3 regions of the Streptomyces sp. NPDC028298 genome follow, and region 2 is predicted to be linked to each of the others. Evidence: riboswitches for the same ligand, from Rfam matches in the RefSeq annotation. Region 2 holds a riboswitch; each other region holds the start of a gene.
The links. Region 2 has a riboswitch for S-adenosylmethionine ahead of ACZ4TO_RS06215 (ABC transporter substrate-binding protein). Riboswitches for the same ligand answer to the same signal wherever they lie in the genome.

Region 1 (10,271 bases), on a different contig from region 2:
GTCTCGGCGGCACCGGGGGTGTCGTCCAGGAAGACCACGAGGTCGCCGAAGACGTGCACGGTCTCGTCCGCGCGGCCGGCCGTGGTCTGTTCGGCGCGGATCTCCTCGACGACGGCGCGTGCCTGTTCGGCGTCGTGCGGGGTGACGTAGCCGACGTCGGCGGCCCGGGCCACCAGCCGGTACGGGACGGTGGCGTGGGCGAGAGCGCTGACGATCGGCTGGCCCTGGGGCGGCCGGGGGGTGATCGAAGGGCCCTTGACGCTGAAGCGGCGGCCCTCGAAGTCGATGTAGTGGAGCTTGTCGCGGTCGATGAAGCGGCCGGTAGCGACGTCGCGTATCTCCGCGTCGTCCTCCCAGCTGTCCCAGAGCCTGCGGACGGCCTCGACGTGGTCGGCCGCCTCGTCGAAGAGGTCGGTCACGAGTCCCTGCCCGGCGGGCGTGCCGTAGTCCTCGAGGCGGAACGGCGGGAGCGTACGGCGGCCGAAGTGCGCGGCCTCGTTCTGGCGGGCCGAGACCTGGACACGCACGCCGGCACGGCCGGTGCTCACATAGTCGAGGGTCGCGATCGCCTTGGAGATGTGGAACGGCTCCGTGTGCGTGGTGACGACGGTCGGCACCACGCCGATGTGACGGGTCTGCGGGGCGATCCGCGCGGCGACGAGGACGGCGTCCAGGCGGCCGCGGACCTGGTCGGTGCGGCCGTCGGGCTCCGTGGGCGAGGAGGACTGGAGGCCGAGGGAGTCCTCGATGGTCACGAAGTCGAGCAGGCCGCGCTCGGCCTCGGTGACGAGATCGGCCCAGTAGCCGGCGGTGAGTAGCTCACCGGGCCGGGCGACGGGCTCGCGCCAGGCCGCCGGGTGCCATCCGGCGCCGTCGAGGGCCACGGCGAGGTGCAGAGGAGAGGGTGACGAGGACACGGGAGGTGCCTTCCTGATCGACCGTACGAGGAATCGCGCCCCGGCGAGCGGGGCGTGGCTGCGTGACAACGGGTCAGGGGCGACAGAGCGCGCCGGCGACCCGCAGCAGATCGATGTGCGGCCGGCCGTACAGGTGCAGCGGTGGGGGCGCGAGCGGCCTCGGCGCGCGGCGGGACCCACGACGCATGTGTCCCACCTCCGCCCTCTCGGCCCGGTGCTCCCCGGCCCCTCGTCCGCCCGGCCCGTGCGGGTCCCCGCCGGGGTGCCGCACGGTCCTGAACAAGCCCAACCTCACTGGTGCGCCGTTTCTTCCTGCCGACCGGTCTCTTCCTGTCCCGCGTCAACGGCCGGCTGTCCGCCGGGTGCGCGGACGAGCAGGAACCGGGTACGGCTGCGCAGGGTGAACCCGATCGACTCGTAGAGCCGGATGGCGTTCGTGTTGTCGGCGGCGGCGTGGAGGAAGGGGGTGTCCCCGCGCTCCCTGACGCCCGCCGCGACAGCCCGGACGAGGCGGGTCGCCAGACCTCTGCCGCGGTGGTCGGGATGGGTGCACACGGCGCTGATCTCGGTCCAGCCCGGCGGGCGCAGGCGCTCTCCGGCGAGGGCGATCAGCCGGCCGCCTTCCCGGATGCCGAGGTAGGTGCCGAGTTCGACGGTGCGGGGCAGGAAGGGACCCGGCCGGGTGAGGGCGATCAGGTCGAGGATCTCGGGCACGTCGTCGGGGCCGAGTCGTACGGCTTCCGGCGCGGGCTCGGAGCGCAGTGCGGTGGCGGTCAACTGAACGCCTACGCCGCTGTGTTCGACCGTCCAGCCGTCGGGCACGGACTGGACCGCGGTGACCGGGGTGACCGCTCCCGGACCCACCAGCTCGGCCAGGTCGTCCCATGAGCGGGGGTCGGCGGGATCGGAGAGCGCGGTGAACGGGGACACGTCCGTGGGATAGCGGGCGGCCCGGCCGACGCGCTCGGCGAGGTGTGCGTGCGGACCGGTCAACGCGGCCCACGCCGCGTTGTCGAGGACGTGCGGTGCGGTCGGAGGCGAGGAAGGGGCGGGTGCGGGATGGACGCTGGTGGACATGGCGGTGCGGGTTCTCCGTCTCTGGAACTCGGCCGGACGCGCCCCGGGACTCCGCCGCGGCGCGGCGGAGTCCCTTGGGTGGGCACGGGTGGTTCAGGAGTTGTCGAGCGGCAGGCCGGGAGGGTTGACCTCGGAGGTCTTCACGGCCTCGTTCGAGAGGTTCCAGGCGGCCAGCCACTTGGCGTACTGGCCGTTCTCGATGAGGTAGTTGATGGCGTCGGCGACCGGCTTGGCGAGACCGCTGTCCTTCTTCGCGGTGGCCGCGATGAGCCCCTGGATCGTCGCGCCCGCGCCGGAGAACTGGCCGGCGTTGCGGGTCGGGTGGGGCGACTTGGCATTCTGCGTGACGTGGTAGGCGACCGCCGGGTTGGGGCCGAACGAGGCGTCGATCTTCCCGCTGTTCAGCGCCAGGGCCGTGGCGTTGTTGTCCTGGTAGTACTTGACGGTGAGCTTCTTGCCCGCCTTGGCCAGCTTGTCCTTCCACTCCAGCAGGATCTTCTCCTGGTTGGTGCCGGCGCCCACGGCGACCGTCTTGCCGGCGAGGTTGCGGTAGTCGCCATCGAAGTTCCACGTGCTCTTCTTCGGCACCTCGAAGGCGAGGTTGTCCTGACGGTACGAGGCGAACTCGTACTTCTTCTTCCGCTCCTCGGTGTCGGTCACGTTGGAGAAGGCGACGTCGACCTTGCCGCTGTCGATGCCGACGAACAGGTTCTCCCAGGTCGAGTTCCGCACCTCCGGCTTCAGCCCGAGGACCGCGGCGACCAGCTTGCCGAGGTCGGGTTCGCTGCCGGTGAGCGTTTTCTGGTCCTGTCCGACGAAGTTCAGCGGCGGCGACCCCGCGGGCAGTGCGCCGATGCCCACCACCAACGTGCCTCTCCGGGCGACGGACTTGGGCAGCTCCGCGCTGATCGACTTCACCTCGGAGACCTTCAGCGTGGTCTCCTTCGCGGCCCCGTTGGAGAGCGCACCCACGGTCACGGTTCCGGCCGTGTCGGTCTTCGTCCGTGTGGCGGCGTCGCTGTCCGCGCCGCAGGCGGCGAGGGAGACGGCGAGCGAGGCGACGGCGGCGGTGGCGGCGACGCCGCGGAGGGCTGTGCGGTTCGGGCTGAGGGTGCGCATGGCTGTCCTTGTCGAGTGTGCGATGAGAGATGTGGGGGAACGGTCCCGGCGGGCCGCCGAATCGGGGGGCTCGCCCCGCTGTGGGTCGGGGCGGTGGGGCGGGAGACACCCCGTGGAGCGGTGTCTCCTGGTGTGAAGTGCGAAGCGGTCAGAGGACCTTGCTGAGGAACTCCCTGGTGCGCGCTTCGCGCGGATGGTCCAGCACCTGCTCGGGCGGGCCCTGTTCGACGATGCGTCCGCCGTCCATGAAGACCACGCGGTCGGCGATCTCGCGGGCGAAGCCGATCTCGTGCGTGACGATGACGAGTGTCGTGCCGCTGTGCGCCAGGTCCTTGATGACCGCGAGGACTTCGCCGACCAGTTCGGGGTCGAGCGCGGAGGTGGGTTCGTCGAAGAGGATGACTCCGGGACGCAGGGCGAGGGCGCGGGCGATGGCCACACGCTGCTGCTGGCCGCCGGACAACTGCCGCGGGTAGGCGCCGGCCTTGTCGGCGAGGCCCACCCGGCTGAGCAGGTCGCGGGCGAGCTCCTGCGCCGCGGCCCTGGACAGCTTCCCGGTCGCCACCGGCGCCGCGGCCACGTTGTCGAGCACGGTCAGGTGGGGGAAGAGGTTGAAGTTCTGGAACACGAAGCCGATCCGGCTGCGCTGGGCCAGGATGACCCGCTCGCTCAGCTCCTTGAGACGGTCGCCGTGCCTGCGTACGCCGATGAGCTCGCCGTTCAGGCTGACGTGGCCGACCTCGGGCTTCTCCAGGTGGTTGATCACCCGCAGGAGGGTGGACTTGCCGGAGCCGGACGGGCCGAGAACGACCGTCACCTCACCGGGGCGCACGGTCAACTCCACGCCGTCCAGAACCCGTTGGGCCCCGTACCACTTGTGCACATCGTGCACCTCGACGGTGGCGGGCTCCACCTGGAGCCCGCCGGCGACCTCGCCCGCCGAAGCCGTGTCCGCCCCCTTGGCCGACGCCGACGCCGACGCCGACGCCGACACCGACGCCGTCGGCACCACGTCCGCGACCGGAGCCGTCCGCGTGCTCACCGTCGTCACCTTCGTCTCGCCGCTCATATCGCCGTCTCCCTCCGGAACCGGGCCCGCACGTCGCGCAGACCGTTCCGCGCCTTCTGCAACGGAGTCGGCGGCAGGGTGCGCAGGGCGCCCCGCGAGTAGTGCCGCTCGACGTAGAACTGGATGACGGACACCACGCTGGTGAGGATCAGGTACCAGGCGGTGGCGACGAGGAGCAGCGGCACGATGTCGCCGGGGTAGGTGCTGCCCATGCTCTGCACGGAGCCGAAGAGGTCCAGCAGGGACACGTAGAAGACCAGCGAGGTGCCCTTGATCAGGCCGATCAACTGGTTGACGTAGTTGGGGGTGATGGAGCGCAGCGCCTGCGGAAAGACGATTTTCGCGAACTGGTACCGCCTCGGCAGACCGAGTGCCGACGCGGCCTCGTGCTGGCCCTGGTCGACGGAGAGGATGCCGCCGCGGACCACCTCGGAGGCGTACGCGGCCTCGTTCAGGCTCAGTCCGACGACGGCGACGGCCATGTCGGTCGCCAGCCGGGACTCGTCGAAGGTGAAGAAGGCCGGCCCGAACGGCACTCCGACGCTCACCGTCTGGTACAGCGCGCTGAAGTTGTAGAGGAAGAGCAGGACCACGATCAGCGGCACCGACCGGAACAGCCAGGTGTAGACCCAGCTCACCGCGCGCAGCACCGGGCTCCGGGAGAGCCTGGCCAGGGCCAGCAGGACGCCGCCGAGCAACCCCAAAAGCGCACTGTAGAAGGCGACTTCGAGGGTGATGAGCAGGCCGTCGAGAATGGTCGGGCGCAGGAACCAGTACTGGAAGCGATCCCACTGGTAGAAGGGGTTGGTCACCAGTCCGTGGGCGATCTGGGCGACGAGCACGAGCACGACGGCCGTGACGATCCAGCGGCCGGGCCGCCGGAGCGGAAGGACCCGCTGGGCCGCCGGACGGTCGGACGCGCCGGGGAGGTCGAGACGGGGGACCGCCTCGGCGGGCGGCGCCGATCCCAAGGACACGGCGGCGCCGGGTGGTTGACTCATGGAGGACTCCAGCGGATTCGGACACCCCGGACCACGGAGCGGCGGCGCACCGCCGAGCGGGACGGCTCGGTACACGGCGATGCGCGCGGCCCACGTGGGACGAGGGCTGGACGGGGAAGGGGCGTTTTCACGACAGCGGTGGTCGCCGAAGGCTCGATGGAGCGGATCGGCGCGTGGCCGTCGAGGACCTGACGGAATCTCAGCTCGTGGCCGTCGAAGGCCGGCGAATCCTCAGCTCGTGGCCGTCGAGGACCCGACGGAACCCCTCAGCTCGTGAGCGCCGAAGACCCGGAGGACCGCCCTGTCCGTGATCGCGGGGGATTCGGACGGGCCGTCGTTTCCCGATCGCCGAAGACATGAGCGCCGAGGGCTCGAAGGAGCCGTGCGCGAGGGGCCGTCGAGACCCCGGAGGGGGCCGTCAGCCTCGGCTGAGGGACAGACACATGCCCGTACACAGGGCGCTGTTGACACGCAGCAGGTCCACGGCACGGTCGGCGCAGAGCACGTTGCGGCCGAGGCGCCGCCATGCGGCCGTCCCGTCAGCTCCGTGCATCGTCGTCACCATTTCTTCTCCGGCCGAAAAGGCATCCTGTGGTGCGCCGCAGGTTAGGCCCGGCCCGAAAACAATGTCAATGCGGGTGACCACCAGGTGAGACCGTGCGTACGGCCTTCTTGACGCCGCAACAGGGCGCACCGAGACTGGCATGGACGGTCACGATTGTCAGCGCCCACGGAACGGGTACACCCCGCTCCAGTGGTCATCGGCCCCGGCCCGCTGACAGGCAACCCTTCCACCGCGACGGGGTGCCCCGGGTGACGACCGGGTCCCGCCGGTGCGGCGGGGCAAGCGTGGTCTCGCGTCTCGCGAGCCCTGAGCCGGGAACGGTGGGAATTGCCCAAGAGCGGTTTGACGAGGCGCCTGCACATCGACCTCCTGCGCGTCTCCAGCGCTTACTGATCGCGGCCGGTCCGTTCGATCCGGACCGGTGCGACAAGCGCAGTCAATCCGCATCAAGCTGCCCGCGCGCCCACAAAGCGGCGGTGGCTTCCGTCTTCCCCCAGGGAGAGTCATGCCCGAGACAGCTTCGCGCACGTCCAGCACTGCCAACTCACGCCCCTGTGACCAGATTTCGCTCCCCTCGGCCCTTCGGCTCAAGCCGGCGGCGACGCCGGCCGCGCTCCCCCACCGTGTCGACAGCCGCATCGGCGTGGGCCTCGCCGGGGGCTTCTACCCGGCTCCGCACCGCTACGAGCTGTATCTGTCGCGGAGTTGTCCGTTCTCGCTGCGCATCGCCATCACGCTCGGGCTGCTCGGCCTGCGGGACTCGGTCGCCACCACACTCCTGGCCGACCCCGCGCGGACACCCGAGGCCTTCGCGTCGCTGCGCCGTGCCTACGAGGCCACCGAGCACCACTTCGACGGGCCGCTCACGGCGCCCGCGCTGTGCGACCGGTGGAGCGGACGCATCGTCAGCAACCACCCGCCCGCCATCCTCCGCGATCTCGCCGGGCTGCTCTCCGGTCACACCACGACATGCCCGTCCTCGCTCCGCCCTCCGTCGCTGGCCGCCGACATCGAGGCGCTCCGGGATCTGCTGGACCGCGACGTCACCCCGTCCGCCGAACCTGCGGGGCTCGCGGCGGCCCTGGACCTGCTGGACTGCCACCTCGCGGGTCGCACCTACGTGTTGGGCGACACCCTCACCGCGGCGGACGTGGACGCGTGGACGGCGCTCACCGGTCTCGGCCGGTCCCGCGCCCTCGGCGCCCGCCCCCGGCTGCTGGACTACGTACGCCGTCTCGGCGATCACCCGGCCTTCCGGCACGCGCAGGACGTGGTGCCACTGACGGCAGGGGTCTGACGCTTCCGACGGAAGCCTGGGTGCCGGGCAGGTGGGTGGCTCCTCACGATCGGCGATCGCCGATCCGCGCCCATCGGCCCGGCGTCCGCACCGGTCACGCGCGCGAGCCACGACCGGCACCGGTCAAGGGCGCGAAGCCACGTCGACACCGGTCACTCGCGCGGAACCAGCAGGATGCTGACGCCGTTCACGGTCGAGGTCCACCGCCGGCCCTGATCCAGTACCTCGCGCCCCGGACCGAGGATCCGTTCCTGGAGCACCAGCGCCGACGCGCGAAGTTCCTCCCACGGCTCAGGCGTCTCGAAGGCACGCCGGGACCGCTCCACGGAACCGACCAGAGAACGGCAGGCCGCTTCCACGTCGGGGACGTTCTGGCCCGCCGATCCGACGCCTTCGAGCGACCACGTCATCCACAGGTGGCCCATGCCATCACTCTGTCCCATCCCCGGGAACGACGCATTCCCAGTACGCGGAGCGACCGGTGCTCCGATGCGTGACCGGCTCGCACACAGGCACCTCCGCCGAAAATAGGCGATCCTGGCGAAAACCGTCTCCTCAGGGCGTGTCCCGACTCGCGCCGTCAGGGGTCCGCACTTCGATGTGGACTCCACGGCCCACAGGACCCGGTCCAGGCAGGCGTCTCCATGAAACACGCACCCCACCTTCTCCCGCCGCCTTCACCGGTACCGCGTCCACCCGCGGCACCCGGATCCACCGGGTCCCCGCGGCTGGGCCGGCTGGACGCCCTGCGGGGGATCGCCGCGCTTCTCGTGGCGGTCGACCATTCCTCGTACTCCTTCATGCCGGAGTTCCGGGAACGGGTGATGCCCGAGCTGAACGTCGGCCGGTACGGGGTCATGCTGTTCTTCCTGGTGAGCGGTTACGTCATCCCCGCCTCGCTCGAGCGCCGGGGCTGCGTCAGGAGCTTCTGGATCGGGCGGGCCCACCGCGTCTACCCGCTGTGGGCCGTTGTGGTGGGCTCGGCACTGGTGCTGAACCTCCTGGGCTTCACGCGTCTCGGCGCTCGCTTCGAGGGGCGGAACCCCCTCACGGTCGCCGTCGCGCACGCCACCCTGCTCCAGGAACTGCTGGGGACGCCGAGTGTCGTCCTCGTCCTGTGGACGCTGTCGTACGAGCTGGCGTTCTACCTGCTGGTCGTCGCCCTGTTCACGGTCCGGCTCCACCCGCGCTCGGGGACCGTCTCGGTGGTCCTGGGCGTGCTCGCCGCCGTGAGCGCGACGGTGGCGTTCGTGCCACCGGCGTCCGCACTGTCCTTGGCCGTCGGCACGGGGCCGCTGGTCGCGCTCGCCTCCGCGGCGCTGGTGTTCGCCGTCCTCTGCGGGAGCTCCGGCAGGTACGAACTGCGGGTGACGGGGGCCGTGGCGGGAGGTGTGCTCGCGCTGGTGCTGGTGCCCTTCAACGGCACCGTTCCGCTCTGGGAAGGCCTCGTGATCCTGGCCGTGATGTTCCTCGGCACCGCCGTCCGGCGGGCGGAGAGCGGGGAGAGCACCTGGCCGCGCGCGGCCCGCACGGCCCTCGTGGTGGTGGTCTGCGCGGCGGGGAGCGCGTACCAGCACGGCGACACCGCCACGTTCGCACGGCGCGGCTGGATCACGGCCTTCCTGCTCGCCGTGCTCACCTTCGGTGCCGCCCTCGCGCTGCGCGGCACAAGGTTTCCTCGCGCGCTGACCTGGCTGGGGACGGTCAGCTACTCGGTGTACCTGGTGCATCCCGTCCTGCTGGCGGTGAGCGACGGCGTGATCGGGCGGTGCCGCCACGACAGTCTCGTCCTCGAAGCGGTGTTCCTCGCCGTGCTGCTGCCGTTGTGCGCGCTGACCCACCGCTTCGTCGAGGTGCCGGGTCAGGCCCGGGGCCGGGAACGGATCCGCCGCCTCGCCGAGGGAACGGGCGGCAACCTTTTCGCTTCCGGCGGCGACTGACGAGGACACCATCGGCTCGATCCTCGGAACGGACGCCCATGAAGGAAACGAGGCAGGCCGCGCGACGGCGCGGACGTCGGCCGTCGCCGAGGGCCCTCACCCCGATCGCCGTCGTCGCCCTGGTCGCGGTCGGTGCCCTGGTCTGTCTGGTCGTGGCCTTCCGGCCCGGCCATCAGGCCGCCACGGGAGACGGCGCGGGCCCGGCGGTCGCCGGTTCCCGCGGTACCGCGACTCCGGGCCGGACTCCTTCGGCCGCCTCGACGTCACCCGCGGCGACCCGGTCGCCCAGCCCTGCCGCCTCCCCGACCGCGACGGCACGCCCGTCCACCGCGTCGGCGCGGCCCTCGGCCGCGAACACCTCCCGCACCACGACGGCGACCGCTTCACAGGCGGGACGGATCCGTCCGGGCGTCGCCCACCAGGGTGTGGCGACCATGTACGACGCCGGAAGCGGCGACGGCGCCTGCTCGTACGGTCCGACGGACGACGTCATGACCGCGGCGATGAACCACACCGACTACGAGACGTCCAAGGCGTGCGGGGCCTATCTGCTGGTGCGGGCCGCCGGCGGCGCGAGCGTCACCGTCCGGATCACCAACGAGTGCCCGACGGGCTGCGCCCCCGGCCAGCTCGACCTCAGCACCCAGGCGTTCGCCCGGCTCGCGAACCCGGTGGCCGGCCGGATCCCGATCACCTGGAAGCTGCTGAGCCCCGCCGACTCGGGCACACTCGCCCTGCGCTACAAGACCGGGTCCAGCCGCTACTGGTGCGCGCTCCAGGTGATCGGCCACCGCAATCCGGTGGCCCGCCTCGAACTCCGCTCCGGCGGTGCGTGGCGGCCGCTTCCTCGCACCGAGTACAACTACTTCCTCGCCGAGGACGGCGGCGGCTGCGGTGGCGCGGTCCGGATCACCGACATCTACGGTGAACGCCTGACCGTCGACGGCATCGCGCTGCGCCCCGACGCCGTGCAGACGACCCGGCTCCAGTTCGCGCGCCACTGACCCCGTCCGGGCCGGCTACTCCGCGCTCCTTCCGCAGCGCACACCCGTGGCGGGCGGCCCCGGCGGGGAGGGAACGGTGACCGAGCCACCACCCGCGGCGACCACGGGTGCCGACTCGACGGGTGCCGGCTTGCGCAGCAGGAGCAGGGCCGCGTCGTCGTGCAGCCGACCGCCCACATGGGCCTGGAGCTCGGCGTCGAGCGCGGCGAGCGTGGACGCCGGCTCGTCGGACACGTGGCGGGCCAGTCCTTCGGCGAGGGCGTAGAACTCCCGGCCGTGGTC
Region 2 (10,271 bases):
CGTCAGCGCCACGACGACGGCGAACAGGGCCACGATGCCCTGGACCGCCGGAAAGTCACGGACCGTCAGGTAGTGGGCCAGTTCGTAGCCGAGGCCTTTCCATTCGAAGGTGGTCTCGGTCAGCACCGCTCCGCCGAGCAGCCCGGCGACCTGGAGTCCGAGGAAGGTGATGACGGGGATCAGGGCGGGCCGGGCCGCGTGGTGGGTGACCAGGCGCAGGGGCGCCACTCCGCGGGATCTGGCGGCTTCCACGTAGTCGGCGGAGAGGGTGCCGATCAGGTTGGTGCGGACCAGCCTCAGGAGGATGCCGGCCACGAGCAGGCCGAGCGCCAGGGCGGGCAGTACGGCGTGCTTCAGGACATCGACGACGGCCGCCCCGTCACCGCTTCGCAGGGCGTCGACGAGGTAGAGGCCGGTCGTGCTGGACTGGTCCTGGAGGAAGAGCTGGACGTCGGTGCTCGCCCGGCCGGACGCCGGGAGCCAGCCGAGCCGGATCGCGAAGACGAGCTTCAGCAGCAGCCCCGTGAAGAACACGGGGGTGGCGTAGGTGAGGACGGCGAACAGCCGCAGCGCCGCGTCGGGCGCGCGATCCCGGTACGAGGCCGCGACCAGGCCCAGGGGGACCCCGACGACGAGGGCCACGACGAGTGCGTTGAAGGCGAGTTCGGCGGTGGCGGCCCCGTAGGTGCCCAGCACGTGGGTCACCGGCTGGTCGTCGGTGACGGTGCGGCCGAAGTCGCCCGCGGCCAGGGAACTCAGGTAGTCCAGGTACTGGGTGAGCAGCGGCCGGTCGTAGCCCGCCTGGTGCAGTTTGGCCTGGAGCTGGTCCGGGGTGAGGCGGTCGCCGAAGGCGGCACTGACCGGGTCCCCTGTGGCGCGCATCAGGAAGAAGACCAGGCTGACCAGGATGAGCACGGTGGGGACGATGAGGAGGAAGCGGACCACCAGATGGCGGAGGAGTCCGTACCCCGCGGCGCCGCCGGCCGGAGCGGCGGCGCCGGGGACGTCCCGGGTCAGGGCGCTCACTTCTTCGCGAGCCCGGCCCAGCGGAACTGGTACGCGCTGCTCAGTTCGTCGGGCACCCCGCTGACGTCGGTGCGGGTGACGATCGCGGTGGACCCTTGGAGCAGCGGCAGCAGGGGCACCGAGGCGGCGGCCCTGTCCTGTGCCTGCTTGAGCAGTCCGGCGCGTGCGGTGGCGTCGGTCTCCGTCTCCTCCTTCTTTATCAGCTCCCGGACGGCGGGGTCGGAGTAGTCGTTGGCGACCCAGCTGTTGGCCGAGTAGAAGGGCGAGAGGTAGTTGTCGGCGTCCAGGTAGTCGGCGTACCAGCCCAGTTGGTAGAGCGGGTACAGGTGCTTGACGCGGTCCTTGCCGTACTGGGTCCACTCGGTGGACTGGAGGTTCACCTTGAACAGGCCGGTGGCCTCGAGCTGGGTCTTGACCAGGGCGTACTCGTCGGCCGAGGAGGAGCCGTAGTGGTCGCTGTTGTACTGGAGGCTGAGGGTGACCGGGGTGGTCACCTTCGCCGCCCTGAGGCGCGCGGCGGCGGCCGCCTTGTCGGGGCCGCCCTTCTTGTCGCCGTAGAGCGACTTGAAGGAGGCGGTGGCGCCGGTGAGTCCGTCGGGCACGGAGCTGTACAACGGCTGGTAGCTGTTCTTGTAGACCTGCTGGGCGAGTTGGGTCCGGTCGACGGAGTCGGCGACGGCCTGCCGTACGGCCAGCGCCTTGGCCTTGTCGGGCTTCTTGGTCCTGGTGCCGTAGGGCTGGGTCCGGAAGTCGAAGACGATGTAGCGGATGCCGTTGCCCGAACCGGTGTGGACCTTGATGTCTTTCTTCTTGGAGAGGTCGTCGAGGTCGGCGGTGGTGAGCGTGCGGTAGACGGCGTCGACGGTGCCCTGCTGGACATCGAGCTTCAGATTGCTCGCGTCGGTGTAGTACTTCAACTGGACGTTCTTGGTCTTCGGTGTGCCGAGACCGCCGCCGTAGGCGCTGTTGGCGGCAAAGGAGACCAGCGAGTTCTTGTCGTAACTACGCACGCCGTACGGGCCGTTCCACGGCTTGCCCGCCACGATCGTCTTGTCGTCCAGGATCTTGCCGGCGGGGAAGACCTGTTCGTCGACGATGTAGCCGGCGGCGGTGGACAGCACCTGCGGGAACAGCGTGTCGTCGGCCGACTTGAGGGTGAAGACGACTTCGGTCGGCGTCGGGGCGGCGACGGAGTCGAGGTCGTACAGGAGGGACGAAGGACCGTTCTCGTCGGCGATCCTCAGATTGCGGTCGAAGCTGAACTTGACGTCGGACGAGGTCAGTTCGTGGCCGTTGGCGAACTTCAGGCCCTTCCTCAGCGTGACCGTGTACTCCTTGGGGCCGGTCGGTTCGATCCCGGTGGCCAGGTCCGGGGAGACCTCCGTGGCCCCGTTCTTCACGCTCAGCAGGGTCGCGTAGACCTCGCTCTCGATGGTCCCGGAGCCCGCGTCCCACGAGCCCGCGGGATCGAGGCTGGTCACCTGGTCCGTGGTGCCGACGGTGATCGCCGCCGCCGTGGAGCCGGTGGACGTCTTGCTGCTCGTGCAGCCGGTCAAGGCGACCAGGAGCGCCGTGCCGAGGGACATCGCGCCGAGGGACCGGAAGGGTCTGGTGGTGCCGTGCTGTGCCATGGCTGGTCTCCGCTTCCGCAGGGTGGGGTGCACGAAGGGGGCTTCGGCAGGCGGGGCATGCCGAGCGCGCGCTGTCGTGTGAAGGAGGGCGGGGTGAGGGAGGGTCAGCCGTGACAGAGGCAGCTGCAGACCAGCAGCAGATCCACGTGGCGTCGAGAGCACAGCACAAGGCGCGTCGGCACGCTGTCCTCCCGGGAAGGTCGTCGGCTCTCGGGCCGGATGGGAACGCACTTGCAGAACAGGAAGATCCGCCGAGCCTTCACCTGGGGCACCCCACTGCGTCGAGGGTTGCCGTCCGGCCAGCCAGGGCTTGATCACCGGAACTCGTAGCTCGCGCTCACCGTAGATTCCCGGTTCTCCCGGCGTCAAGGGCTTCCCGAGTCGCCGGCGGAAGAGATTCCGGCGGACCTGAGAGAACGGCGAGTTCTCCGCCCGACAAGCAATGCGAATGACATCTGACGGTATGTCAGATTGCAATCATATTGCACGGACCCGGGCCTTCGGACGGAGGCGTAGGCTGCGGCCGGAAATGCACGCTCGTCAACTGCCCTTCACCAGCGCCAGGTTGCTAGGCTCGGGCCATGCAGATAGGCGTCAACGTTCCCAATTTCGGACCCGGAACCGGTCCGGAAACCCTTTCCCGTTGGGCCAAGACGGTGGAAGGCCTCGGCTTCGACCTATTGATGGTCTCCGACCATGTGGCCATCACATCGGATGTCGCGAAACAGTATCCCGCCCCGTTCTACGACCCTTTTACGACACTCTCCTGGCTGGCCGGTCAAACGGCCCGGGTGAAGCTGGGCACGACGGTTCTCATCGCGCCCTACCGGCACCCCCTGCTGGTCGCCAGGATGGCGGCCAACCTCAATCAGCTCTCCGGCGGCCGACTGGTCCTCGGTGTCGGTGTCGGCTGGGCCCGGGAGGAGTTCCAGGCGCTCGGCGTTCCCTTCGAGCGGCGCGGCGCGCTGACCGACGAATTGCTCGAGACCCTGCGAACGGCGTGGGCCGACGAGGCCGATTACGGGAGCGGGCGGATTCCGCTCTGGATCGGCGGCAACAGCGACGCGGGACTGCGCCGGGCGGCCCGCCACGGCCTGCCGTGGCATCCGCTCCGGTTCACCATGCCGTGGTTCCGCGACGCGGTGGACCGGCTGAAGGACATCGCGGCCGAACTCGGCCGGCCCGTGCCCGACCTGGCCCCGCGCATCGTTCTGCGGCTCACGCCGAAGCCGGTCGACCATCCGGACCGCCGGGCCGGTGAGGGCACCATCGAGCAGGTCCTCGACGACATCGAGCAGTTGCGCCTCGCCGGTGCCGGCACGGTGGTCCTCGACCCCTACAACGGCGACCCGGACGAGACCCTCAGGCCCGAGGTGGCATGGCAGGCGCTGGCCACCGTGGCCGCGAACCTGGCATAGCGCACCGCACCCCTCCACGCCCAAGCCCCACAGAGACGGAGCCACGGTGGCCCCCACCACGCACGACCCTGACCACAGCGACAACCCCGACGGTGTCGGCGCCCGGTCCTCCGCCGTCAGCGCGGCCGACCTGGTCCATCTCCGCCGCTGTCTGGAGCTGGCGGCCGAGGCGGTCGACGCCGGCGACTGGCCGTTCGGCTCCCTGCTGGCCGACGCGGACGGCAAGGTCCTGGCCGAGGACCGCAACCGCGAGTCCAGCACGGGGGACCCGACCCGGCACCCGGAGTTCGAACTCGCCCGCTGGGCCGCGGCCAACCTGAACCCCGAGGAGCGGGCCGCTGCGACCGTCTACACCTCGGGAGAGCACTGCCCGATGTGCGCGGCCGCGCACGGCTGGGTCGGACTGGGCCGCATCGTGTACGCGAGCTCGTCCCAGCAGGCCCGGGACTGGAAGGCCGAGTGGGGCGTGCCCATCACCTCGCCCCTGAGCCCGTTGTCCGTCCGGGACGTCGTACCCGGCGTGGAGACCGCCGGACCGGTCCCCGAACTGGCCCAGCAGGTCAAGGAGTTGCATCTGCGCTTCCGGGCCGGCCTCGACGCGGCGGGCTGACGGCGCGAAGGAGCGAACCGGGCCCGGCGGCGTGACGCGCCGCCGGGCCCGTTCCCGTGTGGACGATCAGGCGGATCAGACCATGAACTGGTCGTACTTCGCCATGTGTTCCTGCAATTCCTCCAGGCTCGGGTTGCGCCCGTCGGCCGTGAGACGTCCCAGACCGCGGAAGTAGTCCTCGCGGTCGTAGATCGGATAGAACATGATCAGCAGGGTGGCATCCTCCTTGCCCCGGTTCGTGAAACCGTGCGGCTCACCCTTGGGTATGTAGGCGAACGCGCCGGGCTCACCCACCACTTTCCGGTCGCCGATGGTGAACTCGATCTCACCGCGCACCACGTAGAACATCTCCGTGGACTTCTTGTGCACATGCGGACTGGCTCCACTGGCCTCGGGAGCCATGTGATGCTCGAAGAATCCGAACTCCCCGTCGGAATCGGGTGTGGTGAGCTTCAGATACGTCCTTTTCGTGTCCCGGATGTCGACGAACTCTCCCCCGCCCGGCGGAACATACAGCGGAACAGACATTTCTCTCCTTGGATATTGTCGATTCAGGTGGTGTCGATTCAGGGTGTTCTCAGAAACCGGTCCGTGTGATCCGGCTCGTACTCCCGGGCCCGTACTTCCGGCTCGTACGAACGGCTCGTCCACCGGGCCGGCCAGCGCGGAGGGCTCAGGTGGCCTCGGCGAGACTCGGGTCCCGCTCCGGCCGCTTCGCCGCCTCCGCCATTGCCCACCGGCCGATCACGGGAGCCACGAGGCCGCTCGCCGCGAACAGCGCGGCCAGCGCGATCCACCCCGCGGTGCCGACCGTGACGATCAGGCCGACCAGGATCGGTGCCGCGATCTGCTGCACGGCCACACCGAGCCAAAAGACCGAGAGGTAGACGCCTTCCTGGCCGGGCACGGCGAGCAGATAGGAGCCGCCCCAGCCTCCGGCGGACTGCCACAGCTCGCCGCCCGTCAGGGCGATCATGGCCAGCAGCAGCGCCCCGACGGCGAGCACGACCGGCAGGCCCGGGGCCGTGACGAGCAGCAGGCAGCACGCCGCGAGCGAGATGCCGGCGCGCACCAGGGCCCGTGCCGCGCCCGGGATGTCGTCGGTCCCCCGGCTCGCCCGCACCTGCAGGAGCACCGCCAGCACGGTGTTGACCGCGACGAGCGGGGAGATCAGCGCGGCCGGGACATCCGTGTGTCCCACGATCCACAGCGGTATCCCGATGCTCAGCAGAGTCATGTGCATGGTGAGGATGGCGTTGATCCCGGCGTACGACAGGAACGATCCGTCGCGCAGCACGCTGACGGAGAACCTCCGGCGGAGGTTCGCCGTCGGAGCGTTGAGCAAGGGCAGCCGGGACGCCAGGGCCGCGAGCACGGCGAACGAGGCGGCGTTGAGCAGCAGGATCGCGGTGTATCCGGCCCGGGTGTCGATCAGCAGTCCGACACCGCCCAGCAGGGCGCCGACGGTGAAGCCGACGTTGCGCATCGACCGGAGGATCGCGACGACCTTGACCCGTTCCGTGGTCGGCACCGCCTGTCCGACCAGGGCCTGCTCCATCGGTGCCGCCGCTTTGTCGACGAGGCCGAGCAGGCACACCACGGTCAGGAACTGCCACAGGTTCTGGACGAACGGGTACACCACGAAGCAGGCGGCGCGCCACAGGCTCACTCCGACCAGGACCTTCTTCGGGCCGATGCGGTCGGCCAGGATCCCGATCGGGATCGCCGTGCCCAGGGCGACGGCGGCGGACAGCCCCAGGCCGAAGCCGAGGTTGCGCTCGGACAGGTGGACCGCCCTGGTGACGAACGGCACGGACACTGCCAGGAACGCTCCGGTCCCCACCGCGTCGATCATCGCCATCACCGCCAGCCGGGTTCCCACCGGGCCGCCGGGCACGGCCCCGCGCAGTCCGCGGACGCGCTGCCACAGAGCAGACATGTGATCCCTCACTCGGTTGCGATACGGACGGCGGCGACGGCGTCCAGGACGTGCCGGCGTGCGGTGTCGGCGTCCGGCCCGGTGGCGATGACGTGCCCGGCGCGGTCCCAGGAGGACGCCCAGGGCCGTACCTCCTGACCCGCCTCGGCATCCACCTCCACGGCGTGTACGCCGGGCAGGGCCTTCGCCGTGTCCACCCCGGCGACCCGCGTCACCGTGCCCGGCTCGGCGGCCAGGAAGCGGATCGACGAGGTGCGCCGCGGGGACCGGGGCAGCTCGACCGGCCGGCCGGCCAGCAGCTCGATGAGGTCCAGCCTGATCGTGGTGTCGTAGGCCAGGTCGATGAGGTCGATCAGATGGTCGCCGGGGCAGCGGCCGGCGCATTCGACCAGCGTCGGACCGGACGGCGTGAGGATCCACTCGGCGTGCAGGATGCCGGTGCCGAATCCGAGCGCGGCGACCAGTGCCCTCAGGGCCGTCCCGAACGCGGCCCGGGTGTCCTGGTCGAGCTGTGCGGGCAGCAGATGGCCGAGCTCGACCGGGTACGGGCCCGGGATGACGGTCTTGGCGGTGACGTTCTCGAAGACGATCTCTCCGTCCCGTACCAGCGCCTCGACACTGAACTCGGGTCCCTCCAGCCGTTCTTCGGCGAGGAATCGCCAGACCAGCGGCCGGTCGGGCACCTGCTCGTACTCGGCCGCCGACGAGGTCCGCTGCCAGACCTCGGCCGCGGTGGTGGCGTCGACCGAGTCCAGCACCTGCACTCCGACGCTCGCCTGCCGGTTCGCCGGTTTGACCACCACCGGCCCGTCACCGGCGAAGTCGAGGATGTCCCCGGGTCCGTGCACCTCCCGCCAGCGCGGGTTGCGGACACCGCCGGCGGCCGCCGCCTCGCGCAGCCGGATCTTGTCTCGCAATGCCTGCGCGGCTCTCTCGGTGGCTCCCGGCAGGCCGAGCTTGGCGGCCAGCGCCGCCGCGGCCGGCACCGCGTACTCCAGCGCGGGGACGACGGCGGCCACCGGCCGCGCCGCCGACAGTTCGACCGCCAGGTCGAGCGCTTCGGCCGACTGCTGGTAACTCGCCGGGACGATCCGGTCCAGGCAGTCGAAACCCGCCGCGGCGTCCCGCAGGTCACGCTTGCGGATGATGTCGGGCTCCTCGATCACCACGACGGACCCGCTGGGGACCCTCCCGTCGATCGCGCGCAGGTAGGCCGCGTTGTAGCCGACGAACAGCACTTGGGCGTCCGTGTCGGGGGCGGTCACGGTGACCTCCTGGTTGTTGGGACGGACCACTGCATGGGACTGCCTTTCTTCAGGGGTGGGGGGAGGAACGGCCGATGGCACTCAGGCGGGTGTTTCGAGGACACCGGTCCGGCCGTCGGCCCGCACGGGCGTACCGTCGACGACGATCTCGATCGCGGCGAGCGCGTCCGCGCAGCGTGCCTGTGCCTCCTCGGGTGAGGCTCCGGAGACGAGGACGTGCCCGTGTCTGCTCTTGGAGTCGCGGACCTCCGGCACGTTGTCGCCGGGGCGCAGACGGATGCTCAGCTCGTCGACGTGGTCGAGCCCGCCGACCGTGTCCGGACCGTGGATCTCGTCGACACGGCCGGGCGGGAAGGTGAAGAACCGTACGGCCGCCGCCGCCGTCGCCTTCGGCGGTCGGACGGGGGTGCCCGCCAGGGCGGCGAAGACGGCCTGTTCGACGTCGAGGCCGGTGGCCAGCTCGACGAGTCGCGGGATCCGGTCACCGCCGAGCCGGGCCTGCGACTCGACGATGCGCGGGCCCCGCGGTGTCCAGATCACCTCGGTGTGCGCGGGTCCGAACCGGTATCCGCAGGCCGTGAGGAACTCCTCGGTCAGGTCCTCGACGGCCTGCCGCCGCTCCCGGGGCAGCGGTGCCGGGTGGACGTGCCCCACCTCCACGAACAGCGGCGGTGGACCCAGCAGCTTCTCGGTGATGCCCAGGACGTGGTGGCGGCCGTTCCGGCTGAGCGTCTCCACGCTGTACTCGGGACCGCGCAGGTACTCCTCGACGAGGAACGGGCCGTCGTAGCCGTAGCGGTCGAGGAGTGCCGTCCAGGGCACCTGGTCGGCCGGTTCGCGCCACAGGAAGACACCCCGGCTGCCGGCGAGCGCGGACGGTTTGACCACCGCGGGATAGCCGATCCGCCGGACCGCGTCCGCCACCTCGCGGCGGGTCGGCGCGGCGGCGAAGGCCACCGGGGACAGTCCGCGCGCCGCGAGCAGGTCCCGCATGGCGTGCTTGTCGGCGAGAACGCGGATCGCCGCGGCCGGATTGAGTTCGGCGCGCAGTTCCTCGGCCACCTCGTAGGCGGCCACCATGCTCTCCTCCCGGCCGAGGTGATAGATCAGCGACGCGTGGTGCTCCCGTGCGACCGAGCGGATGGTGCCGCGCAGCGCCTCCTCGTCCCGGAAGTCGGCCGTGACGTACAGGTCCGCCAGTTCGCGTACGTCGTCGAGGTACTCCGGTGACTCCAGGCGCGGGTCCCAGACCGCACCGACCCAGAACCCCGCCGCCTGTGCCTTGCGTACGAACTGGCGGTACGGCATCACCATCAGCAGGCGGGGCCGTTCGCCCGGGGGCCGGCCGCCTGTCATCGGACACCGCCCCCGCCCGCGGCCCCCGCCGCCGCGAGTTCGGCCGTGCTGCCCAGCAGGCTCAGATACCGCTCGCCCGTGTCGGGCAGCAGGGTCACGATGTGTTTGCCCCGGTTCTCGGCACGGGAGGCCACGACCGCGGAGGCGTGGACCACGGCCCCGGCCGAGACGCCGACCATGAGGCCCGCGCGCAGGGCGAGCCGCCGGGTGGTGTCCAGCGCGTCGGAGTCGGAGACGGCGATGACCTCGTCGATGAGTTCCCGTTCCGTGGTCGGCGCCACGAAGCCGCCGTTGAACCCGGGGATGCCGTGGGTGCCGGGCTCCCCACCGGACAGCAGCGGTGAGCCGGCCGGTTCCACCGCCACGATACGGACGGCGGGGTGCCGTTCGCGGAGATAGCGGCCCGCGCCGCTGAGCGTGCCGCCGGTGCCGACCCCGCTGACGAGAACGTCGATCCGTCCCTCGGTGTCGGACCAGATCTCCGGGCCGGTCGACGTGTAGTGGGCCCGGGTGTTGTCCGGGTTGTCGTGCTGGCGGCAGAACCACGACCCGGGGGTGGCCCGGTGGATCTCCTCGGCCTTGTCGACCGCCGCCTGGTAGCCGCCGGTGTGCGGTGTGCGCACCACCTCGGCACCGAGCGCCAGCAGGATGGCCACCCGTTCCTGGGTCGCGTTGTCCGGCAGCACGATGACGCAGCGGTAGCCGCGGGCCGCTGCCAGCGCGGCCAGGGAGATCCCGGTGTTGCCCGAGGTCGCCTCGACCACGGTGCCGTCGCCCGGGGTGAGCTGTCCGCGCTCCTCGGCACCGCGCAGCATCGACAGCGCGGCCCGGTCCTTGCTGCTGGACCACGGATTGAACAGTTCCAGCTTCGCCAGCACGGTGGTGTCGCCGGGCAGACCGTCCAGGATCCGGTCCAGCGGCAGCCGCAACAGGGGTGTACCGCCGATCAGTTCGATGAGCGAGTCCGCGACCGGGCGCCTGGCGACCGGCTCGGTGCGGATGCCGATCTCCTTGGCGGCGGCCTCC
Region 3 (10,271 bases), on a different contig from region 2:
GCGCCAGACTGCGCCCTGAGAGCGTGTGAGACCGCGCCCCGCGGCCTGTCCGCCGGTCCTCCGCCGTGGGACGACGTGAGGGGTGCGGACAGGCCCTGGCGGGGCGCGGGACGCTCAGGCGCTCTGGAGGTTCCTGCGACGCAGCAGGGAGGCCAGTGAGGCGGCGAACTCCACCGGGTCGACCGGCAGGGTCACCGCGGCGTCGGCGCGGCTCCAGGTGGCCAGCCAGGCGTCCTGCGGGCGCCCGATGAGCACCAGCGCGGGCGGGCAGTTGAAGATCTCGTCCTTGATCTGCCGGCACACCCCCATGCCACCCATCGGAACCGCCTCGCCGTCCAGGACGCAGACGTCGATGCCGCCCTTGTCGAGCTCCCTGATGACGGCGTCCGGGGTCGCGCACTCGACGAACTCGACGAGGGGAGCGTCCGGGGCGGGCCTGCGCCCGGTGGCGAGCCGCACCTGCGCGCGGGTGTTGGAGTCGTCGCTGTAGACCAGCACCGTGGCGGTCGGCTGCATTCTTCCTCCGAGACGTCAGCGTCGTACGGACATCGTGCGGTCGGGCTGATCGTCCCCTGCCCGATGCGCGGATGCTACTCCCTTGAACACCTCGTCAACACCGGTTCGGACACGGCTTCGATGGTCCATCCGGGCTGGACACACCCGGTCAACACCCCGAACGGCACCCCCCGGCGTGAGGGCGGGATAAGCGACCGACATAATGTCGGTCGTGGCGACAGCAACGACAGTAGAAACCGGGCACGCGCACCCGTCGGTCAATCGGCCGAACCTCACCAGCGTCGGAACCATCATCTGGCTGAGTTCCGAGCTGATGTTCTTCGCGGCCCTCTTCGCGATGTACTTCACCCTGCGATCGGTGACCGGGCCGGATCACTGGAAGGAAATGGCCTCGAGCCTGAACCTTCCGTTCTCGGCGACGAACACCACGATCCTGGTGCTCTCCTCCCTGACCTGCCAGCTCGGCGTCTTCGCCGCCGAGCGCGGGGACGTGAAGAAGCTCCGGATGTGGTTCATCGTCACCTTCATCATGGGTGCGATCTTCATCGGCGGTCAGGTCTTCGAGTACACCGAACTGGTCAAGAAGGACGGGCTCTCGCTCTCCTCCGACCCGTACGGCTCGGTGTTCTACCTGACCACCGGCTTCCACGGACTGCATGTGACGGGCGGACTCATCGCCTTCCTGCTGGTCCTCGGTCGCACCTACGCGGCTCGGAGGTTCACTCACGAGCAGGCGACCGCCGCCATCGTCGTGTCCTACTACTGGCACTTCGTCGATGTCGTCTGGATCGGCCTTTTCGCCACGATCTACCTGATCAAGTAATCGGGCCCACCGCCCGAAACATCCAGAAGCACCGACGCAGAAGATCCTGACACCGGGGTAATCCGTGAAAAAGCTCTCCGCACGACGACGCCATCCGCTGGCGGCGGTCGTCGTCCTACTCCTCGCGCTGGCGGCCACCGGGGGGCTGTACGCCGCGTTCGCACCCGCGGGCAAGGCGCAGGCCGATGAAACCGCCCAGTCCCTCGGTATCACCGAGGGCCAGAAGCTGTACTCCGTGGGCTGCGCAAGCTGCCACGGCACCGGCGGTCAGGGCAGCTCCGACGGGCCGAGCCTGGTGGGTGTGGGCGCCGCGGCGGTCGACTTCCAGGTCGGCACCGGCCGTATGCCGGCCCAGCAGCCCGGCGCTCAGATCCCGCGCAAGAAGGTGATCTACACCCAGGCCGAGATCGACCAGCTCGCGGCCTACATCGCCTCGCTCGGCGCCGGCCCCGCGATCCCGACCAAGAACCAGGTCAGCCCCGAGGGCGCGGACATCGCCAAGGGCGGTGAACTCTTCCGTACCAACTGCGCCCAGTGCCACAACTTCACCGGCAAGGGCGGCGCGCTGACGCACGGCAAGTTCGCGCCGAGCCTGGAGGGTGTCGACCCGAAGCACATCTACGAGGCCATGCAGACGGGCCCGCAGAACATGCCGTCCTTCCCCGACACGACGCTGACGGAGAAGAACAAGCAGGACATCATCGCGTACCTCGACGCGGTCAACGGTGACAACACCGAGAGCCCCGGCGGTCTCGAGCTGGGCGGCCTCGGGCCGGTCAGTGAGGGCCTGTTCGGCTGGGTCTTCGGTCTCGGAACCCTGATCGCCGTCGCCGTCTGGGTCGCCGCTCGGACCGCAAAGGCCAAGAAGTCATGAGTAGCCAAGACATTCCAGAAGAGAACGTGCCCGCCGAGCGGGCCTCCGACGACCACGCAGGTCACGGTCACGGTCCGGTAGCCGTCGCGGACGAGCAGAACCCGTTCGCGGACCCGGGGCTCCCGCCCCACGAGCACCGCATCCAGGACATCGACGAGCGGGCCGCCAAGCGGTCCGAGCGTCTGGTCGCCCTGCTGTTCGTGCTGTCGATGGTGGCCACGGTCGGCTTCATCGCCTCCTACGTGGCGATCCCGAACGACAAGTCGATCTTCGTGTTCCCGCTCGGGCACATCAGCGCGCTGAACTTCGCGCTGGGCATGTGCCTCGGCGTGGCGCTGTTCTCGATCGGCGCGGGCGCGGTCCACTGGGCCCGCACCCTGATGTCCGACGTGGAGATCGCCGACGAGCGTCACCCGATCGAGGCGGAGCCCGCGGTCAAGGCCAAGGTCCTGGCCGACTTCAAGGACGGCGCCCGGGAGTCCGCTCTCGGCCGCCGCAAGCTGATCCGCAACACGATGTTCGGCGCGCTGGCCCTGTTCCCGCTCTCCGGCGTCATGCTGCTGCGCGACCTCGGTCCGCTGCCCGGCACGAAGCTGCGCCACACGCTGTGGTCCAAGGGCAAGCTCCTCGTCAACATGAACACCAACGAGCCGCTGCGTCCCTCGGACCTGGCCGTCGGTTCGCTCACCTTCGCCAAGCCCGAGGGCCTGGAGGAGCACGACGAGGACTTCCAGAAGGAGATCGCCAAGGCGGCCCTGATGATCATCCGGCTCCAGCCGGAGGACATCAAGGACAAGCAGGAACTCGAGTGGTCCTACCAGGGCATCGTGGCGTACTCGAAGATCTGCACCCACGTCGGCTGCCCGATCTCCCTGTACGAGCAGCAGACGCACCACGCGCTGTGCCCGTGCCACCAGTCCACCTTCGACCTCTCCGACGGTGCTCGGGTCATCTTCGGCCCGGCCGGTCACGCCCTGCCTCAGCTGCAGATCGGCGTGAACGCTGAGGGCTACCTCGAAGCGCTCAGCGACTTCAAGGAGCCCGTCGGTCCTGCATTCTGGGAGCGCGGATGAGCACTACCACCACCCCCGACTCGCGCTCCTCGCGCGAGAAGGCACCCGCCGGTGAGCGGGTCGCCGACTGGGCCGACGGCCGTCTCGGGATCTACTCCCTGGCCAAGTCCAACATGCGCAAGATCTTCCCCGACCACTGGTCGTTCATGTTGGGTGAGGTCTGCCTCTACAGCTTCATCATCATCATCCTCACGGGTGTGTACCTGACCCTGTTCTTCCACCCGTCGATGAACGAGGTGGAGTACCACGGCAGCTACGTCCCGCTGCAGGGCCAGTTGATGTCCGAGGCGTTCAACTCGACCATGCACATCTCCTTCGATGTGCGCGGTGGTCTGCTGATCCGTCAGATCCACCACTGGGCCGCGCTGATCTTCCTCGCCGGCATGTTCGTGCACATGATGCGCGTGTTCTTCACGGGTGCGTTCCGCAAGCCCCGTGAGATCAACTGGGTCTTCGGATTCCTGCTGTTCGTCCTCGGCATGTTCACCGGCTTCACCGGTTACTCGCTGCCGGACGACCTGCTCTCCGGCACCGGTGTCCGCTTCATGGAGGGCGCGATCCTGTCCGTGCCGATCGTCGGCACGTACCTGTCGTTCTTCCTGTTCGGCGGAGAGTTCCCGGGCGGCGACTTCGTGGCCCGCTTCTACGCGGTGCACGTGCTGCTGCTGCCGGGCATCATGCTCGGCCTGGTCGTCGGCCACCTGATCCTGGTCTTCTACCACAAGCACACGCAGTTCGCGGGTCCCGGCAAGACGAACAACAACGTCGTCGGCATGCCGCTGCTGCCCGTCTACATGGCCAAGGCCGGAGGCTTCTTCTTCCTGGTCTTCGGTGTCATCGCGGCCATCGCGGCGATCGCCTCGATCAACCCGATCTGGGCCCTGGGCCCGTACCGTCCGGACCAGGTGTCCACCGGCGCCCAGCCCGACTGGTACATGGGCTTCTCCGAGGGCCTGATCCGCGTCATGCCTGGCTGGGAGATCAACCTCTGGGGTCACACGCTCGTCCTGGGTGTGTTCATCCCGCTGGTCATCTTCCCGCTGGTCCTGGTCGCGATCGCGGTCTACCCGTTCATCGAGGGCTGGGTCACCGGCGACAAGCGCGAGCACCACATCCTGGACCGTCCGCGCAACGTCCCGACCCGGACCGCGTTCGGCGCCGCCTGGATCAGCTGGTACTTCGTCCTGCTCATCGGTGGCGGCAACGACCTGTGGGCCACGCACTTCCACCTGTCGATCAACTCGATCACCTGGTTCGTCCGGATCGCGTTCTTCGTCGTGCCGGTGCTGACCTTCATCGCCACCAAGCGTGTCTGCCTCGGCCTCCAGCGCCGGGACCGGGACAAGGTGCTGCACGGCCGCGAGTCGGGCATCATCAAGCGCCTGCCGCACGGTGAGTTCATCGAGGTCCACGAGCCGCTCAGCCAGGACGCGCTGCACACGCTCACCGCGCACGAGCAGTACAAGCCGGCCGAGATCGGCCCGACGGTCGACGAGAACGGTGTCGAGCGCAAGGTCTCGGGCACGCAGAAGCTGCGCGCCAAGATGAGCCAGGGCTTCTACGGGGAGGAAGGCCAGATCCCCAAGCCCACCGTCGAGGAGTACAAGGAGATCGCGAGCGGCCACGGCCACCACTGATCCCCGGCAGTTCGCCACGGCTGGAGCCCCGTCCATGACACGGACGGGGCTCTTTGCCGTCCTCCGGGCTGGATAGGGTGGTCTCACCCGGTGGTGCGGGGCGATCCACCCCGCGTCACCCACGAACCGTGTCACCCGTGTCACCCGCGACCGCGTGACCCACGAACCCAGGAGCGACCATGAGCGCTGTGAACCCCGCTGGAGGCGACACCGCGGCGGGCCGTTCCTGGCCCGCGGTACTGAACGGACTGCTCGAAGGCCGCGACCAGAGCGCGGACGACACCGCCTGGGCGATGGACCGCATCATGCGCGGCGAGGCGACCGACGCGCAGATCGCCGGGTTCGTGGTGGCCCTGCGCGCCAAGGGCGAGACCGTCCAGGAGATCGCCGGACTCGTCCGGGCGATGTACGAGCACGCCAATGTGATCGAGGTGCCCGGCCGCACCGTCGACATCGTCGGCACGGGAGGCGACGGCGCGAAGACCGTCAACATCTCGACGATGTCCTCGATCGTGGTGGCCGGCACCGGCGCCAAGGTCGTCAAGCACGGCAACCGGGCCGCGTCCTCCGCGTCCGGCTCCTCGGACGTCCTGGAGAAGCTCGGCGTCAATCTCCAACTGCCGGTGAAGCGGGTCGCCGAGGTGGCCGAGGAGGCCGGGATCACCTTCTGCTTCGCGGTCAAGTTCCACCCGGCGCTGCGTCATGTGGCGGCGGCCCGCGGCCAGTTGGGCATCCGGACCACCTTCAACGTGCTCGGACCGCTGACCAACCCGGCCCGGGTGAAGGCCCAGGCGGTCGGTGTCGCCGATCCCCGGATGGCGCCCATCGTGGCGGGCGTGTTCGCCGAGCGCGGCAACTCCTCGCTCGTCTTCCGCGGCGACGACGGCCTCGACGAGCTGACCACCACCGGGGGCTCGCACGTCTGGGTCGTCCGCGACGGCAAGGTCACCGAGGAGCGCTTCGACCCCCGCGACGTCGGGCTCGACATCGTCCCGGTGGAGGCCCTGCGGGGCGCCGACGCCTCGTACAACGCGGAGGTCGCCCGGCGTCTCCTGGACGGCGAGAAGGGGCCCGTACGGGACGCGGTCCTGCTGAACTCGGCGGCGGCCCTGGTGGCCCTGACGCCGGCCGACGGGCCGCTGGCCGGGCAGCTCCGCGTCCAGATGGACAGGGCGGCCGAGGCCATCGACTCCGGCGCCGCCAAGCGCACCCTGGAGCGCTGGGTGGCCGCCAGCAACGCCTGAACACCCGGGATCCCGCGCGGGACGCAGTCCGGATCGTGGACTGCGTCTTGCGCGGGGAAGATCCTCTGGCAAGATGCTGTACCAGGTCATGAGTGACAGCCATCAGGCCCCGGCCGGCTGTCCGGCAACCCTCCGTCCGTGGCGGGGTGCCCCGGGTGAAGACCAGGTCGTAGGCAGCGAGGCCTACGGCAAGCGCGGACCCCTCCCGCTCTCCGGGCGGACCACCAGGGGTCCTGGTCGTTCGAGGGAGCCTTCTGTGAGCAAGCGAATGCGTTAGGGCGCCGAGCCCCGCCTCCGCACACCCTTTTCACCTTTCTCCCGCGCCGAGCGCCGCCCTGAGGCGGCCGGCTCGCGCGGTGATTCCGCCTGCCTCTCACAGGAGCTCGCCATGTCTGCTTCCACCCTTGCCGCCGACCAGACTGTTTGTGCCCCCCTGCCCGTTCTGGGCCGGGATGTCACCGTCCCCCTCGTCACCGGCGGCGAGGTGACCTACGCGGCTCTCGACTACGCCGCCAGCGCGCCCGCCCTCCAGCGCGTGTGGGACGACGTCGCCGCGTACGCGCCGTACTACGGCAGCGTCCACCGGGGCGCCGGCTACCTCTCGCAGCTCTCCACCGACCTCTTCGAGAACGCCCGCAGGACCGTCGCGGAGTTCCTCGACTGCCGCGACGGCGACCAGGTCGTCTTCACCCGCTCCACCACCGACTCGCTCAACCTGCTCGCCGCGGCCCTCCCGGCCGGCTGCCAGGTCTTCGTCTTCGAGACCGAGCACCACGCCTCCCTGCTGCCCTGGCGCGACGCCCGCGTGACCTACCTGAACGCCCCGCGCACCCCCGCCGAGGCCGTCGACACCCTGGAGCGCGCCCTCGCCGCCCGGGACCCCTACGGACCGGCCCTCGTCTGCGTCACCGGCGCCTCGAACGTCACCGGCGAGCTGTGGCCGGTGCGGGAACTGGCCGCCGCCGCGCACGCCCACGGCGCCCGCATCGTCCTCGACGCCGCCCAGCTCGCCCCGCACCACCCGGTGTCCGTCCAGGACCTCGACGTCGACTGGGTCGCCTTCTCCGGGCACAAGCTGTACGCGCCCTTCGGCTCCGGCGTCCTCGCGGGCCGCTCCGACTGGCTGACCGAGGCCGACCCCTACCTCGCGGGCGGCGGCGCCAGCCGCAAGGTCACCCGGCGCGCGGACGGCGGCGTGGACGTCGAGTGGCACGACAGCGCCGCCCGCCACGAGGCCGGCTCGCCGAACGTCATCGGCGCCTACTCGATCGCCTCGGCCTGCAAGGCGCTCACCGACGAGGGCTTCGACAACCTGCTCGCCCGCGAGCGGCACCTGATCCGCACCGTCCGCGAGGGCCTCGCCGAGGTCCCCGAGGTCCGCGTGCTCTCCCTCTTCGGTGACGACGCCCCGCGGGTCGGCGTCATCTCCTTCGTCGTCGAGGGCTGGAACAGCTCGCACTTCGCCGCCGCGCTCTCCGCCGAGTACGGCATCGGGGTCCGCGACGGACTGTTCTGCGCCCACCCGCTCGTGCGCACCCTGCTCGGCAGCGACCCGGAGACCGCGGGGGAGTGCGGAGCCCCCGAGGCGGCCCCCGGCGAGAAGTCCCTCAACGCCATCCGCGTCAGCTTCGGGGCCGGCACCCCCGACGAGCACGTCGAGCGGTTCGTCCGCGCGGTGCGCGAGCTCGTCAGGGACGGAGCGCGCTGGCGGTACCGCACCGAGGACGGCCGCTGCGTCCCGGCGGTCTGACCCCCGCACCGGATCCGCCCGGAGGCGGCGCCGCGTCGGTCAGGAGTCGAGACCGATCGCGAACGCCGCCTCCAGGTCGTGCTGGGAGTACGTACGGAACGCCACGTGCGTGTCCGTCGCCTCGACGCCCGGGATCTTGCTGATCCGGCCGGGGATGACGTCCGCCAGGTCGTCGTGGGCATGGACCCGGACCATGGCGATCAGGTCGTAGGTGCCGGTGACCGAGAAGACCTCGCTGACGCTCTCCAGCGACGCGATCGACTCGGCGATCTCGGGGATGCGGTCCACGCTGGTCTTGATGAGGACGATCGCGGTGATCACGGCTGGTTCTCTCCCTAGGGGGCCGCTGCTGGGGATCTCACCCTACTCGCGGTCCACCGGACCCGGCCGCTCCACCGGGGGCCCCGGCAGGACCCCCCGGGCGGGCACGACGGCCGGGCGCCGCCGGAAGCGCGCCCAGGCGTAGACGAAACCCAGGGAGAAGCCCACGAGGTGGGCCAGGTAGGCCACCCCGGGACCACCCGAACCGCTGCGCCCGGCCGCCAGCCACTGGAGGCTGAACCAGAACGGCAGCACCACCCAGGCCGGGAACCGCAGCGGCAGGAAGAACAGGAACGGGAAGAGACTGGTCACCCGGGCCTTGGGGAACAGGTAGAGGAACGCGCCGAGCACCGCGGAGATCGCCCCGGAGGCCCCGACCAGGGACTGCTGCGAGGTCGCGTTGGCGGCGGCGTACCCGAGCAGGGCCAGGTATCCGCAGCCCAGGTAGAACAGGGCGAACTCCAGATGGCCCATGCGCTCCTCGGTCATCAGCCCGAACACGTAGAAGAAGAGCATGTTGCCCAGGAGATGGAGCCAGCTTCCGTGGACGAACAGGGCGGTCGCGGGGGTGAGCGCCTCGCCCGGGGCCCCGTCGAACAGGGCGGCCGGCACCACGCCCCAGCGGCGGAAGTACGCCCGTTGCGCGACCAGCAGCTCGTCCCCCGTGCCGTACGCGGGATCGAGACCCGAGGCGGGGCCGATCACGAAGATCAGACAGCACAGGACGATCAGTCCGTACGTCACCGGCGCGGACCGGCCCCGCAGCGCCCTGCCGACCGTCGCACTCCAATTGCCGATCATGGTGCAGAGCATGACGTAACCACGCCGATGCACACAGACCGCCTCGCCGCCGTGGACACCCGAGCGTCGAGTACCCGCCAGGCCGTAGGGTTACGAGCCAAAGCCCCGGGAAACCGGCGCCGGACGGACACTAGAAGGAAAGCGACTGCCCTATGACGGTTCCCCTGCCCGATGCCAAGACCCGCTGGCGCTGCACCCTCTGCGGCAACCTCACGCGTTTCGACGTGACCCGCTCGTCGAAGGTCGTCGAGTATGTGCACCTGGACCTCGCCGGTGAGCCGAAGGTCGAGGAGCGCGAGGTGGTCAGTGAGACCATCGAGTCGGTGCGGTGCCGTTGGTGCAACGCGGTGGATCAGGTCGAACTCGTGGACAGGCCGGGCGCCGGCTCCTGACGGAGCGGGCCCCGCACGGATATTGGGGTGAATCGGATGGTGGAGACCACAGGCGGGGAGCCGGACGACGGCACCGCCGAGGTGCTCGACCGTCCGCTGCCCGACGGCGTGCGCCGACGGGTCGTGCAGATCGTCTCCGACGGCTTCGGCGGGCTGACGGTGTCCGAACTGCCCGTGCAGTTGAGACAGTACGCCCGGTTCGCACCCAATCGTCGCGTCAAGTTCGCCGGCAACGCGATGGCGGCGGCGCTGGAGACCGACCCGCTGTTCAGACAGCGCATCGCCGAGAAGCTCAGAGAGACCCAGTCCGAGCTCGTCGGCGCGCTCGACTCGGGCGCGCCGCCCCCGGCCGCGGATCCGCTGGACGTGGCGGCCGCGGCCTACGTCGTGCGCCCGACCGGCTGGGTGAAGCTCGTGACCGCCGCGGGCGAGGAGGCCCTGCGCGCCGACGCCGAGCGCGCCGGCGAGGAGAGCCGCGCCGAACTGGACCGGCTGCGCGCGGAACTCGCGGAGGCCCGCGGGCAGACCCGCTCCGAGACCGAACGGCTGCGTACGGAACTGGAGTCGGCCCGCAAGGAAGCGGAATCGCTTCACCGCAAGCTGCGCGGGGCCCTCAGTGACGTCAAGCGCGGTGAGGCGGCCCTGCGCAAGCTGCAGGCGGAGACGGACGGCGCGAAGGCGGAGAGCCAGGCGCAGGTGTCCGCGGCCGAGAGCGAGACGCGGCGCCTCAAGGCACGGCTCTCCGAGGCCGAGGCGGCCCTGGAGGCCACCCGCAAGGCGGCCCGCGAGGGGCGCAGCGTCGAGGACATGCGGGTGCGGCTGCTGCTCGACACGGTCCTG

Region 1: linked by a shared signal. The riboswitch ahead of ACZ4TO_RS32005 (putative leader peptide) and the one ahead of ACZ4TO_RS06215 (ABC transporter substrate-binding protein) in region 2 are both predicted to bind S-adenosylmethionine.
Region 3: linked by a shared signal. The riboswitch ahead of ACZ4TO_RS10655 (aminotransferase class V-fold PLP-dependent enzyme) and the one ahead of ACZ4TO_RS06215 (ABC transporter substrate-binding protein) in region 2 are both predicted to bind S-adenosylmethionine.

Annotation. Positions count from the first base shown of each region.
Region 1 covers NZ_JBVHTL010000008.1:310,406-320,676, forward strand. Annotated here, with positions in the region: gene ACZ4TO_RS31970 (LLM class flavin-dependent oxidoreductase) at 1-917, opposite strand, end outside; gene ACZ4TO_RS31975 (putative leader peptide) at 991-1,104, opposite strand; gene ACZ4TO_RS31980 (GNAT family N-acetyltransferase) at 1,209-1,994, opposite strand; gene ACZ4TO_RS31985 (ABC transporter substrate-binding protein) at 2,088-3,113, opposite strand; gene ACZ4TO_RS31990 (amino acid ABC transporter ATP-binding protein) at 3,262-4,026, opposite strand; gene ACZ4TO_RS31995 (amino acid ABC transporter permease) at 4,179-5,183, opposite strand; gene ACZ4TO_RS32000 (hypothetical protein) at 5,602-5,736, opposite strand; SAM riboswitch class IV at 5,894-6,039, shown strand; gene ACZ4TO_RS32005 (putative leader peptide) at 6,076-6,141, shown strand; gene ACZ4TO_RS32010 (glutathione S-transferase C-terminal domain-containing protein) at 6,254-7,045, shown strand; gene ACZ4TO_RS32015 (hypothetical protein) at 7,198-7,488, opposite strand; gene ACZ4TO_RS32020 (acyltransferase family protein) at 7,690-8,985, shown strand; gene ACZ4TO_RS32025 (expansin EXLX1 family cellulose-binding protein) at 9,024-9,989, shown strand; gene ACZ4TO_RS32030 (PP2C family protein-serine/threonine phosphatase) at 10,005-10,271, opposite strand, start outside.
Region 2 covers NZ_JBVHTL010000001.1:1,399,771-1,410,041, forward strand. Annotated here, with positions in the region: gene ACZ4TO_RS06210 (ABC transporter permease) at 1-1,026, opposite strand, end outside; gene ACZ4TO_RS06215 (ABC transporter substrate-binding protein) at 1,023-2,657, opposite strand; SAM riboswitch class IV at 2,880-2,989, opposite strand; gene ACZ4TO_RS06220 (LLM class flavin-dependent oxidoreductase) at 3,239-4,075, shown strand; gene ACZ4TO_RS06225 (nucleoside deaminase) at 4,206-4,685, shown strand; gene ACZ4TO_RS06230 (cupin domain-containing protein) at 4,761-5,213, opposite strand; gene ACZ4TO_RS06235 (MFS transporter) at 5,359-6,624, opposite strand; gene ACZ4TO_RS06240 (ATP-grasp domain-containing protein) at 6,633-7,889, opposite strand; gene ACZ4TO_RS06245 (ATP-grasp domain-containing protein) at 7,971-9,245, opposite strand; gene ACZ4TO_RS06250 (cysteine synthase) at 9,242-10,271, opposite strand, start outside.
Region 3 covers NZ_JBVHTL010000002.1:468,263-478,533, reverse strand. Annotated here, with positions in the region: gene ACZ4TO_RS10690 (L,D-transpeptidase) at 1-29, shown strand, start outside; gene ACZ4TO_RS10685 (response regulator) at 115-516, opposite strand; gene ctaE (aa3-type cytochrome oxidase subunit III) at 719-1,339, shown strand; gene qcrC (cytochrome bc1 complex diheme cytochrome c subunit) at 1,404-2,213, shown strand; gene qcrA (cytochrome bc1 complex Rieske iron-sulfur subunit) at 2,210-3,286, shown strand; gene qcrB (cytochrome bc1 complex cytochrome b subunit) at 3,283-4,923, shown strand; gene trpD (anthranilate phosphoribosyltransferase) at 5,103-6,167, shown strand; SAM riboswitch class IV at 6,252-6,368, shown strand; gene ACZ4TO_RS10655 (aminotransferase class V-fold PLP-dependent enzyme) at 6,556-7,917, shown strand; gene ACZ4TO_RS10650 (Lrp/AsnC family transcriptional regulator) at 7,957-8,238, opposite strand; gene ACZ4TO_RS10645 (rhomboid family intramembrane serine protease) at 8,281-9,039, opposite strand; gene ACZ4TO_RS10640 (hypothetical protein) at 9,192-9,431, shown strand; gene ACZ4TO_RS10635 (NYN domain-containing protein) at 9,468-10,271, shown strand, end outside.